DNA from 2 places in the Dyella marensis genome. Region 2 is predicted to be linked to the other one. Evidence: predicted binding sites of a transcription regulator. Region 2 holds the regulator's gene; the other holds the start of a gene.
The links. Region 2 encodes FliA, which starts transcription of late flagellar genes. Its sites were predicted from a motif close to TAAAGTTTNNCNNNCNNNGGCCGATAA; they were not measured.
Positions count from the first base shown of each region.

Region 1: a site for FliA is predicted at 6,643-6,669, ahead of ISN75_RS14830 (HDOD domain-containing protein). Genes of this name have one in related genera too.

Region 1 is NZ_CP064029.1:3,444,441-3,453,452, reverse strand. It holds gene ISN75_RS14865 (biopolymer transporter ExbD) at 106-498, opposite strand; gene ISN75_RS14860 (DUF3014 domain-containing protein) at 666-1,550, shown strand; gene ISN75_RS14855 (multidrug effflux MFS transporter) at 1,981-3,189, shown strand; gene ISN75_RS14850 (hypothetical protein) at 3,194-3,691, opposite strand; gene ISN75_RS14845 (2'-5' RNA ligase family protein) at 3,893-4,492, shown strand; gene ISN75_RS14840 (class I SAM-dependent methyltransferase) at 4,573-5,340, shown strand; gene ISN75_RS14835 (oxidoreductase-like domain-containing protein) at 5,345-5,554, shown strand; gene ISN75_RS14830 (HDOD domain-containing protein) at 5,548-6,597, opposite strand; gene ISN75_RS14825 (LLM class flavin-dependent oxidoreductase) at 6,786-7,784, shown strand; gene ISN75_RS14820 (DUF72 domain-containing protein) at 7,888-8,721, opposite strand; gene ISN75_RS14815 (hypothetical protein) at 8,876-9,012, shown strand, end outside.
Region 2 is NZ_CP064029.1:3,886,605-3,895,616, reverse strand. It holds gene flhA (flagellar biosynthesis protein FlhA) at 1-231, shown strand, start outside; gene flhF (flagellar biosynthesis protein FlhF) at 405-1,754, shown strand; gene ISN75_RS17000 (MinD/ParA family protein) at 1,751-2,713, shown strand; gene ISN75_RS16995 (RNA polymerase sigma factor FliA) at 2,710-3,507, shown strand; gene cheY (chemotaxis response regulator CheY) at 3,556-3,963, shown strand; gene ISN75_RS16985 (protein phosphatase CheZ) at 3,960-4,592, shown strand; gene ISN75_RS16980 (chemotaxis protein CheA) at 4,606-6,558, shown strand; gene ISN75_RS16975 (flagellar motor protein) at 6,560-7,300, shown strand; gene motD (flagellar motor protein MotD) at 7,297-8,337, shown strand; gene ISN75_RS16965 (chemotaxis protein CheW) at 8,374-8,847, shown strand.

The DNA.
Region 1 (9,012 bases), 440 kb from region 2:
GGATGGCAAAGGGCGCCGCGGTGGCGTTCCATCCAGGCGACGAACCAGGAAAAGCGAAATCGACAAGGGGACGGAAAAATATTTCCGTCCCCTGCGCCGCGAGCTTCAGCGCGCGAAATCGATCCCGGCCAGGCCTTGCGCCTTGGCCTGCGCCAGCACGTGGGCCACCGCCTGATAGGCGGCGCCGTCGGCGGCATTGATGACCAGGCGCGGCGGCTCGGCCTGCTGCGCGGCGACGGCCAATTGTGTGTCGAGCTGCGCCTGGTCGATCGGCGTGTCGTTCCAGTACAGCGAACCGTCGGCCTGGATCGCCAGGCGGATCGGCTCGGCCGCCGGCAGCGCCTTGCCGCCGGCGGTGGGCAGGTCGATGCGGGTGCGGTGGGTGATCACCGGCGCGGTGATCATGAAGATGATCAGCAGCACCAGCAGCACGTCCACCAGGGGCGTGACATTGATGCTGGAGATGGCACTGCTTTCGGCACGGACAGAGAAAGCCATGTTCTTCCTCCTGGGCGAAGCGTCGATGTGGACTTGCGGATGCCGCAGCCAATGGGGGATGCCGCGGCGAGTGCAGGTTACTGCGGCGCACGCGGAGCTTGCCATGGGGGCGCCGCGGCCACGCGGGATGAACCATCCGGGACGAGGCCAGTCTCATCGTGGTGGTCATGAAGCAGATGAGGTGCGCGGCAGTGAAGAAGCAGCAGAACTCGTACGGTGCGTGGCTGGTGGCGGTGGTCGTGGTGGCGGCGGCGATTGCGGGCGGTGTCTATCTCTGGCGCAAGGGGCTGCAAGGCGCGCAGGAAGCGCCGTCCGCTCCGGCCGCCGCGGCGAGCAGCGGGATGCCGGCGCCGCCGTCGTCGGCGATCCGCCATCCCATCGCCGATGCGGGGCCGGCGTCTGCCTCCACCGCGCCGCTGCCCGCGCTCGACGGCAGCGACGGCACCGTCGCCGACGAACTCGCGCAGCTGGGCGGCGGCGATCTCACCGGCCTGTTGCTGCGCGAGCAGATCATCCCGCGCATCGTCGCCACCGTGGATGCGCTGCCGCGCCAGGGCGTGGCCACGCGCATCCTGCCGCTGCGCACGCCGCGCGGCGCTTTCGCGGTGGACGAACAGGAAGGCAGCATCGAACTGTCGCCGCGCAATGCGGAACGCTATGCGCCCTACGTGCGCGTGGCCGAGGCGGTGGACGCGCGCAAGGCGGTGGCCTGGTACGTGCGCTACTACCCGCTGTTCCAGCAGGCGTACCGCGAGCTGGGCTATCCGCGCGGCTACTTCAACGACCGGCTGGTCGCGGCGATCGACGACATGCTCGCCACCCCCGGCAGCGCGGTGCCGATCGCATTGGTGCGCGGCGATACCTATTACCGCTTTGCCGATCCTTCCCTGCAGGGGCTTTCCGCGGGACAGAAGCTGCTGCTGCGGATGGGGCCGGAGAACGCGGCGAAGGTGAAGGCGAAGCTGCGGGAGATCCGCGCGGCACTCGCAGGACAAGCGCCGCAGCGGGGAACTCTTCTCCCCTCCGGGGAGAAGATGCCGGCAGGCAGATGAGGGGCGGGTGCTCGCGGTAGCGCTGCTGCGGAGCAAGGAAAAGCTTTGAGCGCTTTGTACGACCCTCAGCTCACCGCTCCGACCGGCCCCTCACCCCAGCCCTCTCCCCGGAGGGGAGAGGGGGTATGTTGAGGTGATCGGGATGTGCAGCCCCCAGACCGAACTCTGCCCCCTCTCCCCGAAGGGGAGAGGGGGCAGAGTGCTGGCACTTTGCGACGTTTCTTATCGCTGCTCGCCAACAGCGTGCTGTAAAGTCCTTGGCCGTCCCGCGGCGCAAGGCAGCTCGACGGGCTTGCATTTCTATACTTTCTGGTTCAATAATTCGCGCCTCGCCGAGGCTCCCATTGCTGCCGCCACGCCAGCCCGTCCTGGCCGTTCCGGCTGCCCCGCCCCGGCCACCCGCTTCCGCTCTCGCAAGGAAACCCCACCCATGAATACCCGGCTTTTCGGGGCGGCGCTCATTCTGGGCCTGCTGTCGGCCATCGGGCCGTTCGCCATCGACATGTACCTGCCGGCGCTGCCGACCATCCGCGAGGCGCTGCATACCGACGTCGACACCGCGCAGCTGAGCCTGATGGTGTTCTTCGCGGCGGTGGGCATCGGCCAGCTGATCTACGGGCCGGTATCGGACATGGTTGGCCGCAAGCCGCCGATCTACTTCGGCCTGGTGCTGTTCGCGCTGGGCAGCATCGGCTGCGCGATGGCGCCGGACATCCACACCCTGATCGCGTTCCGCTTCGTGCAGGGCCTGGGCGCCTGCGCCGGCATGGTGATCCCGCGCGCGATCGTGCGCGACATGCACACCGGCCACGACGCCGCGCAGCTGATGTCGCTGCTGATGCTGGTATTCAGCGTGTCGCCGATCCTGGCCCCCCTCACCGGCAGCCTGGTGATCCGCCTGGCCAGCTGGCGCGGCATCTTCTGGACGGTAGCCGTCGCCGCCGTGTTCGGCCTGGTGCTGGCGGCGACCGCGCTGAAGGAAACCCGGCCGCGCGAAGCGCGCGTGGCGAGCAACGTGCGCAGCGCGCTGTCGGCCTACGGCACCCTGCTGCGCGATCCGCACTACCTGGGCCTGGTGTTCATCTGCTCGTTCGGCGTGGCGAGCTTCTTCGCTTATCTGGCCAATTCGTCCTTCGTGCTGATCGACCACTACGGCCTGTCGCCCACCCTGTATGGCCTGGCGTTCTCGGTCAATGCGGTGGCGTTCATCGGCGCGGCGCAGTTCACCGGCGGCCTGGGCAAGCGCTACGGCCTGCCGCGGCTGGTGCGCACCGCGGTGGTGGGCTACAGCGTGGTGATGGTGGCGCTGCTGCTGCTCAATCTCGCCGGCATCGACAACCTGGGCGTGCTGATGGCCCTGCTGTTCGTCGGCTATGGCTTCCTCGGCCTGGTGATGCCCAGCTCCGCCGTGCTGGCGCTGGAAGAGCACGGCAAGATCGCCGGCACCGCCTCGGCCCTGCTCGGCACCATCCAGTTCGGCACGGGCGCCGTGGTGATCGGCGTCGTCGGGCGTTTCCTGGATGGCACGGCGCGGCCGATGCTGGCCGGCATCGCGGCCTGCTCGGTGATCGCGCTGGTGCTGGCGCAGCGCACGCTGCGCCACCGGCCCGCACCGGTGGCGGAAGCGTCGGCGGACTAAACGATCAAGTCAGCACGGTGTGGGCGTGGAACGGCAGCAGGGTGGCGCCGGTCCGCGCCACCGCCGGTTCGGCCAGTTCGAGCTTGTCCTTGCGCGCATCGAGCACCACCAGGATGCGGCCGGAGGCGATCTCGTCGCGGAAGCGGCGATGGATCACGTCCGGCACCTCGCTGCCGATCAGCGCGCCGGTCCAGCAGCCCACCGCGGCACCGGCCACCGCCGCGAAGCCGGCGCCCGCCAGGGGCACGCCCAGCGGCGGCACGGCGGCCGCCAGCAGGCCCAGCAGCAGGCCGGAACCGCCGCCGCAGGCCACGCCGCGGATCGCCGAGGGCACGAAGTCGGTGCGGCCGGTCATGCGGTGATCGGGGATCCTGGCCAGCTCGATATCGTCGCGGGCGACGAAGCAGATGTCGCTGTCGTCGATACCGGCGTCGAGCGCGGCGCGCATCGCGGCGCGCGCCGCGTCCACATCGGGCGTGCTGAATACGCAGCGGGTCTTCATGGCGACCTCCCGCCGGCGAACCGGCGCGGTGAGCCCCGCGCGGTGCGGTCGTCCGGGCCGCCGCGCGAGGCGTGGCTTCCTGCGGCGTATTGTTGGCCTGCTTGAGTAAGCAGGGCGTGCGCTGCTTGTTATCGCCGCGTGGCGCTCCCGGCGCCGCATGGCTTGCGCTAAGGTGCGCGCCGATGCACAGCGGATGCCGCCATGACACCGAACGTCTTTGACTCGCCCCAGCTGGACCTGCTGGGCGGCCAGGCCGAGCCCGCGCAGACCCACCGCCTGTTCTTCGCCCTGCTGCCGGACGAGGCCACGCGCGCCGCTTTCGCCGGCGTCGCCGACATGCTGAAAGCCGGCCAGCCCGGCCTGCGCCTGCGCTGGGTGTCGCCGGCGCGCTACCACGCCACCGTGCATTTCCTGGGCGACCATCCGATGCTGCGCGACGACATCGTGCAGGCCGCCACCCGCGCCGGCGATGCGCTGCAGGCCGGTGCCTTCGAATGGACGCTGGACTACGCGGCCAGCTTCCACGGCCGCGAACCGCCCTGCATCCTGCGTTCGCGCGAGGTGCCCGCGCCGCTGCTGCAGCTGTGGAGCCAGCTGCGCGAAGGCCTGATCCGCGCCGGCCAGGGCGCGCATCTGTCGCGCACGTTCACCCCGCACGTCACCCTGGGCTACAGCCGCGGCGGCCTGCTGCCGGAGCTTCCGGTGGGGCCGCTGGCCTGGCGCGTGCAGCAGCTGGCGCTGGTGCACAGCGTGGTCGGGCAGGGCGATTACCGGCTGCTGCACAGCTGGCCGCTGGCCTGAGCGGAGGTGCCGAAGGTCCTGGCTCCCGGCCCGCGGTTTAGGCGCACAATGCCGCTCCCAACCCACCGCGGAGTCCCGTCATGCGCACGACCGTTCTCGCAGCGTTGATCGTCCTTGCCCTGCCGCTGGCCGCCGCGGCACAGCCGCCGAAGCCCGCCGGCGCCATGCCCGCCAACGTCGCCGCCGCGGTCGCCGATCCGGCGCGCAAGGCGGACGCCGCCAACGACGCGCGCCGCAAGGGCGGCGAGCTGCTGGCCTTCGCCGAAGTGAAGCCCGGCCAAAGCGTGGTCGACCTGATTCCCGGCGGCGGTTACTTCACCCGCTTGTTCAGCGCCGCCGTCGGCGACGGCGGACATGTCTACGACGTGTGGCCCAACGAGTATGCGCAGGAAGCCGATTCCGACGTAAAGGCCTCCAACGCGCTCGCCGCGCAGCCGCACTACAAGAACGTCAGCGTGCTGCTGCAGCCGGGCAACCAGTTCAGCGTGCCCAAGCCGGTCGACATGGTGTTCACCTCGCAGAACTACCACGACTACCCGGACAAGTTCATGGGCAAGATCGATCCGGCCGTGCTCAACAAGCAGGTGTTCGATGCGCTCAAGCCCGGCGGCCTGTTCGTGATCGTCGACCACGTGGCCGAAGCCGGTTCCGGCATGCGCGACACCGATACCTTGCACCGCATCGATCCGGCCATCGTCAAGAAGCAGGTGGAAGCGGCGGGCTTCGTGTTCGACGGCGAAAGCAACGTGCTGCGCAATCCCGCCGATCCGCACGACATCAAGGTCTTCGACAAGGCCATACGCGGGCATACCGATCAGTTCGCGTACCGGTTCCGCAAGCCGGGTTGAGCGCTTGAGCGGCTCTGAAGAACAAGCGCCGGGAGGCTCCGCGCCTCCCGGCGATCCGCGGCCGGTAAGGCCCATCGAACCCGACGCGCTCGACTGCTGCGGCGAGGGCTGCGTGCCCTGCATCTACGATCTGTACGAAGCGGCGCTGGACCGCTACAAGGCGGCGCTGGCGGAATGGCTGGAACGCCATCCGGAAGCGCCCAAGGATCAGTAGCCTTTTTCGCGCGGCACGGAATCGAACTGGTGCTGCAGATCCTGCTGGCAGCGCGCGACCTGCGCCGGTGCGAAGCGCGCCGGCCAGGCTTCGCTGAGATCGGGCATGGCCTCGAGCGCGCGATGATCGCGCAGCAGCTGCGCCATCGACAGGTAATGCGCCACGTGCAACGTCTTGCCGAGCGGAGACAGCGTTTCCGGCGCCTGTTCCTGCGCATGTTCGGACAGCGCCTGGATCACCGCGCCCGGCAGTTCCCAGTGGCGCGCGGCGCGCAAGGTCAGGCTCGCGCCCAGCTGCGCGCAGCCTTCGAGGAAGGCGGGGCTCAGCGTCTCGGGCGCGGCAATCTCTTCCATGCTCAGCAGATGGATCACCGCACCGGTGCCGGTATTGCACACGATGCCGGCCAGGTAAGCCTCGAACGGATCGCAGCCGGCGAACTTGCCGAGAAACGCGCTGGCATGCGCGCAGCGTTCGGCGTGATCCCACAGCCGCTGTCCCGCCACCAGGCCGTGCACGCCAGCGCTGGCCTGCAGGATCGGTTTCATCATGTGCTGGGTCGCCACGCGGCGCAGCCCGTCCTGGCCCAGCAGCACCACCGCGTGCTGCAGGCTCTGGATCGAATGCAGGGTGCGGTAGTAGATGCTGCGGCTGACCCGCATCACTTCGCCGACCAGCATCGGATCGCGCCCGACCAGGCGCGCCAGCTCGGCGCCGGCCACGTCGTCGTTCTTCAATGCCAGCAGCAGCTGCGGCAGCACCGCGGGCAGGCGCGGCAGGCTGCGCACGTCGAAGCGCTCGGCCACGATCTGCAGGCGCCGCAGCAGGGCGGCCTCGTTCGGGTTGGCACCCTGGCGCGCGTCGGGCAGGCCGAGCATGAAGCGCTGGAAGCGTTCGGCCAGCGCAGCCAATTCCGGCGCGGGGGCGGGCGCAGGCGCTGCCAGCGGAGCGGCCGGCGCCCTGGCCGGGCGCTGGAACTGCGCGCGCGCCAGCGGCTGTACGGCGGGCAGGGGCGAGGGGGCGAAGAAGCGCCTTAGCCAGTACATCGTGTGGTTCTCCCCTGCTGCCGCGGACGCGGTCTCCCCGCCGGGTTATCGGCTGCCCGGATCGAAGCTGTAGAGCATGGGCCGCCCGCGTCGCCGGCTCTGCAGGCCGGTCGACATTTTCTGTACCGGGGAGGCTGGCAATGCCCCGGTCCGCCCCCAGATCGGGAGCTTCGCCGCGAGGACACTCCATGATTCCGTTTTCCGTACTCGATCTGGCGCCGGTCACCCAGGGCAGCACGCCGGCGCAGGCCTTCGCCAACAGCCTGGACCTGGCCCGCCTGGCCGAGCGCCTGGGCTACCGGCGCTACTGGCTGGCCGAGCACCACAACATGCCCGGCATCGCCAGCGCCGCCACTTCGGTGCTGATCGGCCATATCGCCGGCGGCACCTCGAGCATCCGCGTCGGCGCCGGCGGCATCATGCTGCCCAACCACGCGCCGCTGCAGGTGGCCGAGCAGTTCGGCACGCTGGCTTCGCTGTATCCCGGCCGCATCGACCTGGGCCTGGGCCGCGCGCCCGGCACCGACCAGCCGACGGCACGCGCGCTGCGCCGCTATTACGAGAGCGCCGATGCGTTCCCCGAAGACGTGCAGGAGCTGCTGAGGTATTTCCAGCCGGCGCAGGCCGGCCAGCCGGTGCGCGCGGTGCCCGGCGCGGGTATCGACGTGCCGGTGTGGATCCTCGGCTCCAGCCTGTTCGGCGCGCGCCTGGCCGCGGCGCTGGGCCTGCCGTATGCATTCGCTTCGCACTTCGCGCCGGATGCGATGGACGAGGCACTGGCGTTGTATCGCCGCGATTTCCGCCCGTCGGAACACCTGGCGCGGCCTCACGCGATGCTCGGCATCAACGTGATCGCGGCCGAAAGCGATGCGCAGGCGCGCAAGCTGTTCACCACCCAGCAGCAGAGCTTCATCAATCTGCGCCGCGGCATGCCGGGGCTGATTCCGCCACCGATCGACGACATCGAGAGCTACTGGACGCCGACCGAGAAGTTCGGCGTGGAGCGCGCGCTGGCCTGTTCGGTGGTGGGCGATGCGCGTTCGGTGCGGGAGGGCTTGCTCGCGTTTATCGGGCGTCACCAGCCGGATGAGCTGATGATCACGGCGAATGTGTTCGAGCATGCGCTGCGCCGCAGGTCGTACGAGATGGTGGCGGCGATCCGCGAAGAACTCACCGCCGCGGCCTAGGCGGATCAAGCCGGCGTAGGTTGGGGTGAGCCGCAGGCGAACCCCAACATCGCAACATCCAAACGCACCGCATTGTTGGGGTTTGCCTGCGGCTCACCCCAACCTACGCCGTGCGGTCGACGCGTTTCTGCAGCGCCATCGCCGCCGCCGGATTCAGATGCTTCGCCGCACTGATGAAATAAACGAACACATCGCGCGGCTCCGCCTTCGCCAGCGGCGCCGCGAAATGCGGCAGCTCTTCGCAATCCTCGCCACGCGCCCAGCGCTGCGCGCGATCGGCCCACTCGTCCAGCGCGGAGGCCGGATACCCCGTCGCCTCGCCATCCGCGCTGCGCATCAGCCGCGCATAGGCGAAATCGCCGGTCAGGTCGGCGATATTCGGATACTCCGGCGAGTCGGTGTACACGGTGGGAATACGCCGCTCGCGCGCCAGCGCCACATACGCATCGCTGAGAAAACTGCGATGCCGCACCTCCAGCACGTGGCGCAGCGGCTTGCCGTTCAATTGGCGCGGCAGCAGGTCGAGAAACGCGGCGATGTCGTCCGCATCGAACGCGCGCGACGGCGGCAACTGCCACAGGATCGGCCCCAGCCGGTCGCCCATTTCGGCCAGGCCGCCGTGCACGAAACTGTCGATGCCTTTGCCGGTGGCCGCCAGGCGCTTGCCCTCCGTGACATAGCGCGGCGCTTTCAAGGAAAACACGAAACCTTCCGGCGTCTCCGCCGCCCAGCGGCCGTAGGTCTCGGCCTTCTGCGCACCGTAGTAAGTGCCGTTGATCTCGATCGCGCGCAGGTGCCGGCTGGCGTATTCCAGCTCGCGCCGCTGCACCAGTCCTTCCGGGTAGAAATTCTTGCGCCAGGGTGCGTAGTTCCAGCCGCCGATGCCGGTGCGGATGCGTTCGGCGCGGGGCGTGGCGCTGCTGAAGAGATCGTCCATCGGGTCGGGTCGCTGGCTTGGCGGGGCGCGGTGGCGGGGCGGCGATGATGCCATGGCGGCGCGTGAACCCGCGGTCGTGACTTCAGGCACGCGCCGCGCGCCGGGGCGAAGCGTATCCAGGCGCATCGCCGTTACGGCATCGACGGATCCGTCCATGAAACCGTTCGCTTACGCCCTGCTGTCGCTGGGTCTTGCCGTGGCAGCGAACGCCGTGGCCGATACACGCGACACCGTGCCGGAAATCTTCGCGCCGGGCGTGGTGTCCGGCCCGGCCAACGAAGACTCCGCCAC
Region 2 (9,012 bases):
GCGGGCGCCGCGGTGGAACCGGGCCTGGCCGACCGCCTGCAGAGCGGCGTCGCCGACGCCGCGCGCCGCCAGGAAATGGGCGGCGAACCGGCCGTGCTGCTGGTCGCGCCGCAGCTGCGGCCGTGGCTCGCGCGCTTCACCCGCCACGTGGCACAGAACCTGCACGTACTGGCTTACAACGAGGTGCCCGACAACCGTCGGGTGCGTTTGGTGCAGGCGCTGGGACGTTGAGTGGGGGAATAGGGAATGGGGAATAGAGAATCGGAAAAGCAAGGCTGCCGCGACTTGTGCGTGTTGCGCCCGCAGGTAGTGAAAAACTCATGGTCGACTTGCCGGCAAACAGCGCGGCTTGCCTATTCCCTATTCCCTATTCCCTATTCCCCGGGCGCAAGGAAAACCTTTTCATGAAAATAAAGCGTTTCGTAGCGCCCGACATGCGCCAGGCCATGCGCGAAGTGCGCGAGGAACAAGGCCCCGACGCGGTCATTCTTTCCACGCGCCGTCTCGACGAGGGCGTGGAGATCATTGCCGCCGTCGACTATGACGAGTCCCTGGTGCGCGAGGCCGCGCGCTCGGGCGAACCGTTGCCGACCGAAGTGCGCATCGTGCGCGAGCGCGCGGCGGAACCGCCGGTGCTGCCGCCCAAGCCGCGGCGTGCGCCGGCGCCCGCGCCGGTGGCTCCCGTTGCCGCGCCCGCGCAGCGTGCACCGGTAGCGCCGGTTGCCGCGCCCGTCGCCGCCGCACCGGTCGCCGCGGCAAAACCCGAACCCGCCGCCGCACCCGCCGAACCGGCCCCGCTGCATCCGATGGTGGAGCAGGCCGCGCTCGACACCGCGCGCATGCGCGCCGAGCTGGGCAGCCTGCGCGAACTGCTGGAATCTCAGATGGCTTCGCTCGCATGGAACGACCTGCAGCGCCGCCATCCGCTGCGCGGCCGCGTGCTGCGCGACATGACGCGCATCGGCATCGAGCCGGACGTGGCGCGCCGCCTCGCCGACGAACTGCCCGACCGCCTCAGCGCCGACCAGGCGCGCTATCTGCCGCTGGGCGTGCTCAGCCGCAGCCTCGCCGTCACCGGCTACGACGTCGCCGCCAGCGGCGGCGTGGTGGCCCTGGTCGGACCGACCGGCGTGGGCAAGACCACCACCATCGCCAAGCTCGCCGCGCGCGCCGTGCTGCGCCATGGCGCTTCGCAGGTGGCCCTGGTCAGCACCGACAACTACCGCATCGGCGCCGCCGCGCAGCTGGAGCACTACGGCCGCCTGCTCGGCACCCGCGTGTTTCCCGCGCACGATGCCGAAAGCCTGCGCGAAGTGCTCGACGTGCTGCGCGGCCGCCGCGTGGTGCTGGTCGACACCGCCGGCGTGGCCGGCAGCGATCCGCGCCTGGAGCAGCAGATGCAACTGCTGCGCGCCGCCGGCGAACTGCGCACCTGCCTGGTGCTGGCCGCCAATGCGCAGGCGCAGGCGATCGACGACATGGTGCGCGCCTTCCTGCCGCAGCAGCCGCAGGCGTGCATCCTCACCAAGCTCGACGAAGCGCCCAGCCTGGGCGGCGCGCTGTCCGCGCTGATCCGCCACCGGCTGCCGCTGGACTACACCACCGACGGCCAGCGCGTGCCCGAAGACCTCGCCACCGCCGATGCGCGCGTGCTGGTCTGCCGCGCCGCGCAGGTGCTCAGGGGCAATGCGCCGGCGGTGGACGAAGGCTATATGGCCGAGCGCTTCGGCCTGGCCGTGGCGGGTGCACGATGACCACGCTGGCGATGGACCAGGCCTGGGGCCTGAGCAATCTGTTCTCGGCTTTTCATTCTTCCGGCAACGATGACGTGCGCCCGCTCTCCGCAGGCGCGGGCCATTCGCTGCCCGCCGCGCCGCCGCGCCGCTGCCGCGCGATCGCCGTGGCCGGCGGCAAGGGCGGCGTGGGCAAGTCCACCGTGGCGGTGAACCTCGGCATGTCGCTGGCCATGGCCGGGCGCGAGGTGGCGCTGCTGGATGCGGACCTGGGCCTGGCCAACCTGGACGTGCTGCTCGGCCTACAGCCGTCGCGGCATATCGGCCACCTGCTGGACGGCAGCTGCTCGCTCGGCGAATTGATGCTGCCGGCGCCGCACGGGCTGAAGGTGATCCCGGCCGGCTCCGGCGCGCGCCGCCTGGCCCAGCTGGATACGCGCGAGCACGCCGCGGTGATCCGCGCCTTCGACGAACTGCCCGATCCGCCGGAATTCCTGATCGTGGACACCGCCGCCGGCGTGGCCGACAACGTGGTGATGTTCGCCGCGGCGGCCGACGACGTGGTGCTGGTGGTCTGCGACGAGCCGGCCTCGCTCACCGACGCCTACGCGCTGACCAAGGTGCTCAGCCGCGACTTCTGCGTACGGCGCTTCCACGTGGTGGCCAACATGGTGCGCCACGCCGGCGAGGCGCGGCAGCTGTACGAGAAGCTGGCCCGCGTGTGCGACCGGTTTCTGGATGTGGCGCTGGATTTCATGGGCGCGGTTCCTTACGACGAACACCTGCGCCAGGCCATCCGCCGCCAGGGCGCGGTGGTGGATCTGTGGCCGGCCAGCCGGTCCGCACGGGGATTCAAGCAAATGGCGGGTGCGGTCGATACATGGGGAGAACCCCTGCGCACGGGTCGCGACCGCATCGCCTTTTTTGGAGGGCAGGTCGCCATGGCGCCGGACCCGGTACGCGAGGGGGGTGTGAGATGAGCGTGGCTTCCGAATATCTGCAACTGCAACGCGAAAGCACGGAGGAGATGGTGCGCCGGCACGCTCCGCTGGTGCGCCGTATCGCCTATCACCTGATGGGCCGGCTGCCGCCCAGCGTGGACGTGGACGACCTGGTGCAGGCCGGCATGATCGGCCTGCTGGAAGCGGCGCGGAACTATGCGACCGACCGCATGGCCAGCTTCGAGACCTATGCGGGCATCCGCATCCGCGGCGCCATGCTGGACGAGCTGCGCAAGACCGATTGGACGCCGCGCTCGGTGCACCGCAAGTTGCGCGAAGTGTCGGAGGTGGTGCGCCAGATCGAGAACGAAACGGGCGCCGACGCCACCGACGCCGAGGTCATCCGGCGGCTGGGCATCGACGCGCAGGAGTACCACCAGATCCTGGCCGACGCGGCCAGCGCGCGCCTGCTCAGCCTCTCCGCGCCGGAGGACGACGAGGACGGCGCAGCGCTCGACGTGGCCGACCAGGAAGGCCTGGGGCCGCAGGACCGCTTCGAGCAGGAAGGCATGCGCGGGGCGCTGGTGGAGGCGATCGGCGGGTTGCCGGAGCGCGAGCAGCTGGTGATGTCGCTGTACTACGAGCAGGAACTGAATTTGAAGGAGATCGGCGCCGTGCTCGGCGTGACGGAATCGCGGGTGTGCCAGATCCATGGGCAGGCGCTGATCCGGTTGCGTGCACGGATGACCGGTTGGCGCGAAGCCGAAGACGCCAAGGGCGCCGGCGGCGGGCGCCGCGGCGGCACGAAGTCCGCGGCCGCGGCGACGCGCTGAGCTCCGAACCACACCCCTCAAACCCCACTAGGACCCCTGGAGCCGACGTTGGACAAGAACATGAAAATCCTCGTGGTGGACGACTTCTCCACCATGCGGCGCATCGTGCGCAACCTGCTGGTGGAGCTGGGCTTCACCAATGCGCTGATCCAGGAAGCCGACGACGGCGTCAATGCCATGGCGGTGCTCAAGCAGCAGTCGTTCGACATGGTGGTGACCGACTGGAACATGCCGAACATGACCGGCATCGACCTGCTGCGCGCGATCCGCGCCGAGCCCGCGCTGAAAGGCCTGCCGGTGCTGATGGTCACCGCCGAGAACAACCGCGACCAGATCATCGCCGCCGCCCAGGCCGGCGTGAACGGTTACATCGTCAAGCCCTTCACCGCGGTCACGCTGAAGGAAAAGCTGGACAAGATCTTCGAGCGGCTCGCCGCGCAAGGAGCAAGCGCATGAGCGCCGTGATGATTACCCCCATGAGCGCGGCGTTGCCGCAGGAAGTGCAGGAGCTGCTGGCCAGCCCCGACGGCGCCGCCTTCGAGATGGCGCTGGACACCATGGTGCGCCAGCGCGAGCAGCACCTGTTCCGCGCGCTGGGCCTCTTGGCCCGCGACCTGCACGAAGCCGTGCGCCGCCTCGGCGGCGAGCTGGCCCAGGAAGGCGTGCCCGGTAGCGTGGCCGACGCGCGCCAGCATCTGCACGACGTGCTGGAGATGAGCGCCAAGGCCGCCCATCGCAGCATCGATTTCGCCGAGCGCATGCGCCCGCAGGCCAGCGCGCTGGAAAGCAGCGCTGATGCCGTGCTGGCCGGCGGCGGCGAAGCGGCGGAGCTGGCGACACAGGCGCGGCAGTTTGCCGGGCAGTGCCGCGAAGGGCTGTCGGACATGGTGATGGCGCAGTCGTGGCAGGACCTGTCCGGCCAGCGCATCAAGAAAGTGTCCACCTTTATCGGCAGCGTGGAGTCCTCGCTGCTGGAACTGGTGCGCCTCACCGGCGCGCTGGCCGGCGGCGAAGCGCCGGTGGCCGCGGCCAAGGTGAACAGCCAGGACGAGGCGGACCGCCTGCTCAGCGAATTCGGTTTCTGAGCGCGGGGTTCCGATGGATCCGTCACTCGACAGCGAGCTGCGCGACGATTTCCTGGTCGAGGCCGGGGAACTGGTGCAGCGCCTGGGCGAACAGCTGGTGGCGCTGGAGGAAGCGCCGCGCGACGCCGAACTGCTCAATGCGGTGTTCCGCGCCTTCCACACGGTGAAGGGCGGCGCGGGCTTCCTCGGCATCGACCCGATGGTGCAGCTGTGCCATCACGCCGAGGACCTGCTCAACGAAGCGCGCGCCGGCCACGTGCTGATCGATGCGGCGCGGATGGACGCATTGCTGGAAGCGCTGGACCTGGTCAACGCGATGATGGCCGCGCTCGCCGCGTCCGGCGACATGCCGGTGGCGCCCGCGGCGCTGCTGGTGCGGCTGCAGCCGCATGCGGCACGAGCGCCGGCTCCGGCGCCCGCCCCCGTGCCGGCACCCGCGCCGGCGACGGAGGAGAGTGGCACCATCGACGACAGTGAATTCGAGGCGCTGCTCGACAGTCTCTACGGCATGGGCGGCGCGCCGGGCGCACCGGTGCAGCCGCCGGCGTCCGAGACGATCGACGACGCCGAGTTCGAAAACCTGCTGGACAACCTGCACGGCAAGGGCAAGGCGCCCGGCGCGCCGGTGCAGCCGTCGGCCGGCACCATCGACGACAGCGAATTCGAAGCGCTGCTTGACAGCCTGCATGGCAAGGGCGCCGCACCCGGCGCCGCGGCGAAGGCTGCCGCAGCGCCCGCGCCGGCCAAAGCCGCGGCAAAGGCCGCGCCGCCGCCGGAAGCCACCGTGCGCGTGGACACCGGCCGCCTCGATGCGCTGGTCAACCGTGCCGGCGAACTGGTGCTGGTGCGCAATCGATTGCTGAGCCTCGCCGCCAGCAGCGGCGATGAACCGTTCAACACCGCGGCCGGCGAACTCGATCGCGTGGCCGACGAACTGCAGGGCGCCGTGCTCGGCATGCGCATGCAGCCGGTGGGCCGCTTGTTCCAGCGCTTCCCGCGCATCGTGCGCGATCTCGCCCGCCAGCTCGGCAAGGAGATCGAGCTGGTGCTGGAAGGCGAGGACACCGACCTGGACCGCAGCCTGGTCGAGGCGCTGGCCGATCCGCTGATTCACCTGCTGCGCAACGCGGTCGACCACGGCCTGGAAACGCCGGACGTGCGCGAAAGCGCCGGCAAGCCGCGCAAGGGCCGCGTGCGCCTCGCGGCCAGCCAGCGCGGCGAGCGCATCGTGATCGTGGTGGCCGACGACGGCCGCGGCATGGATCCGGACATCCTGCGCCGCAAGGCGGTGGAGAAAGGCGTGATCGACGCGGCGCAGGCCGCGCGCCTGTCCGAGACCGAATGCCTGGAATTGATTTTCCGCCCAGGCTTCAGCACTGCCGCGCAGGTGTCCGACATCTCCGGCCGCGGCGTCGGCATGGACGTGGTCAAGACGCGCGTGGCGGAACTCGGCGGCACCTTGCAGGTGCGCTCGAAGCTGGGGCAGGGCAGCGAGCTTGAGCTGACCGTGCCGCTGACGCTGGCGATCGTGCGCGTGCTGATGGTGCGCGTCGGCGCGCGCCTGTTCGCGATGCCGCTGAGCAACGTGGACGAAGTGTTCGAACTCTCCGCCGGGCAGGACCGCCTGCTCGACGGCAGCCTGATTGCCGCGCACCGCGACCGCGCGCTGCCGCTGGGCGACCTGGCCGCATGGTCGGCGGCCGCGCCGACGGCTGGCCGCCACGTGGTGGTGCTGCATATCGGCCACCAGCGCCTGGGCTGCCTGGTGCACGACGTGCTCGGCCGCGAGGACGTGATGGTCAAGCCGCTGGGGCGGCTGTTCGCCGGCACCGCCGGCGTGGCCGGCGCGACCATCACCGGCGACGGGCGCCTGGCCCTGGTGCTGGACCTGGCGGGCCTGGCCGGCGAAGGCGGTCCGTGGCAGCTGGCGCCGCGGCTATCCCCAACCTTAGAAGCGGTGGTCTGACATGGATCTGGTTAGCATCATCGGCACGATCCTGGCCTTCGTGGTCGTGATCCTCGGCACCATCCTCAAGGGTTCCAGCGTGGAAGCGCTGTGGAACCCCGCGGCCTTCGTGATCGTCTTCGCCGGCACCATCGCCGCCCTGCTGGTGCAGACCCAGGGCAAGGTGCTCAAGCATGCGATGGGCATGCTGCCGATGATCTACAAGCCGCCCAGGCACGTGCCCAACGATCTGATCAGCCGCGTGATCGGCTGGAGCGAGATCTCGCGCCGCCAGGGCCTGCTCGGCCTGGAGCCGCAGATCGAGTCCGAGCAGGATCCGTTCGTGCGCAAGGGCCTGCAGCTGCTGGTCGACGGCAGCGAGCCGGAAGCGATCCGCGGCGTGCTGGAAGTGGAGCAGGACACGCGCGAGCACGAGGACCTGGCCGGCGCGAAAGTGTTCGAGCAGGCCGGCATCTACTCGCCGACCATGGGCATCATCGGCGCCGTGATGGGCCTGATGGCCGTGATGCAGAACCTGGCCGACCCCAGCAAGCTGGGCCACGGCATCGCCGCGGCTTTCGTCGCCACCATCTACGGCGTGGCGCTGGCCAACCTGCTGATGCTGCCGATGTCCTCGCGCCTGAAGGGCATGATCCACAAGCAGGGCAAGATGCGCGAGATCATCATCGAAGGCCTGGTCTCGATCGCCCGCGGCGACAACCCGCGCCAGATCGAAAGCCGCCTGCAGGGCTACCTCACATGAGGAAGAAGAAGCACGAGGACCACGTCAATCACGAGGCCTGGGCGATCCCCTACGCCGACCTGATGACGCTGCTGCTCGCGTTCTTCGTGGTGATGTACGCGGTGTCGGTGGTGAACGAGGGCAAGTACCGCGTGATGTCCGAGTCGATCATCGAAGCCTTCAACGGCAACAACAAGCAGATCCAGCCGGTACAGACCAACAGCGCGACCGCGCCCGCGCCGGTGCCGGCCAAGCGCTCCACCAGCACCACGCCGCCGTCGCTGCGCCCGCGCCTGGCCGTGGCGCTGCCGAGCCAGTCGCTGCCGCCGCAGATGACCCAGGGCGCGCTGACCACGCGCGAGAATGCGCAGGAAAACCTGCAGAAGATCCAGGACGAAGTGCAGCACGCGCTGCAGCCGCTGATCGACCGGAGCCTGGTGGTGGTGCGCCGCACGCAGAGCTGGCTGGAGATCGAGATCCGCACCGACATCCTGTTCCCCAGCGGCGTGGCGCGGCTGTCGCCCGAGGCGGACACCACGCTGCGCAGCGTGGCCGGCATTCTGTCGCCGTTCCCCAATCCGCTGCGGGTGGAAGGCTATACCGACGACAAGCCGATCAATACCTCGGTCTTTCCGTCGAACTGGGAGCTGTCCGCCGCGCGTGCGGCGAGCGTGGCGCGGCTGTTCGCCGACAATGGCGTGGATCCGAACCGCATCGGCATCATGGGCTGGGGGCAGTACCGCCCCGCCGCGGACAATGCGAACGAAGAAGGCCGCAACCGCAACCGCCGCGTGCTGGTGGTGGTGCTGGGCGACCAGCAGGGCCCGGCGCGCTTCTACAGCGATGCCGATCGCGCGGAGCCGGCGGTGGCGCAGGCCGCGCCGGCGAGCGCGCCGGATGCGCCGGCGCCGGTCATGCACGTTGTTGCGCCACCGGCGGAACATGCCGTGTTGCCGGAAGCGATGCCCGCGGTCGCCGTGCCCGCGGTGCCGACCGGCAGTTTGCCGGTGGCTGCTAAGTTGCGCGCCGTGCAGATTGCGCCCGCCGAGAACGGCTGAGTTGGGCGCCGCCATGACTTATCGAGAGAGTTACGCATGAACGAGGACCGCGCTTCCGCGCCGCCCGCCGAACGCGGCTGGCTGATCTTTCATCTGGCCGGGCAGCCGTATGCGGCGCCGCTGACGCAGGTGAGCGAGGTGGTGCGCGATGGGGATATCACGCCGGTGCCCGGGGCGGCGGCGGATCTGCTTGGCATTCGCCAGTTGCGCGGGCGCATTGTGCCGGTGCTGGATGGGTGCCGGCGGCTGGGCTTGCCGGTTGATGCTGGCGAGAGTGCGCGGAGGCGGATTGTGGTGTTGTCGCACCAGGGGCACCTTGTCGGGTTGCGTGTGGATGCCGTTGGCGATCTGCTCGATGTGAGTGGGGAGGTGGTGGCGGCGCCGCCGGGGAGGGTGGTTCGTGAGGACGATCCGGTGGAGGGGGTGGCGCCTTGCGCGGGTGGGTTTGTTGCGTTGTTGGATGTGAGGCGGCTTTGCCGCTTGCAGGAGGGGTTGGAGGCTGTCGCCTGATCTGAGGCGCTTCCTACTCGTCATCCCGGCGTAGGCCGGGATCCAGTAGCGGTATCGCTCGGTTGTCGCTGGCCGCTAACTGGCCGCTTATGCAGCGGGCATTCCGGACGCCTGCCGGCGCCCGGGTCACTTTCTCTTTGCTGGCCCAAAGAGAAAGTAACCAAA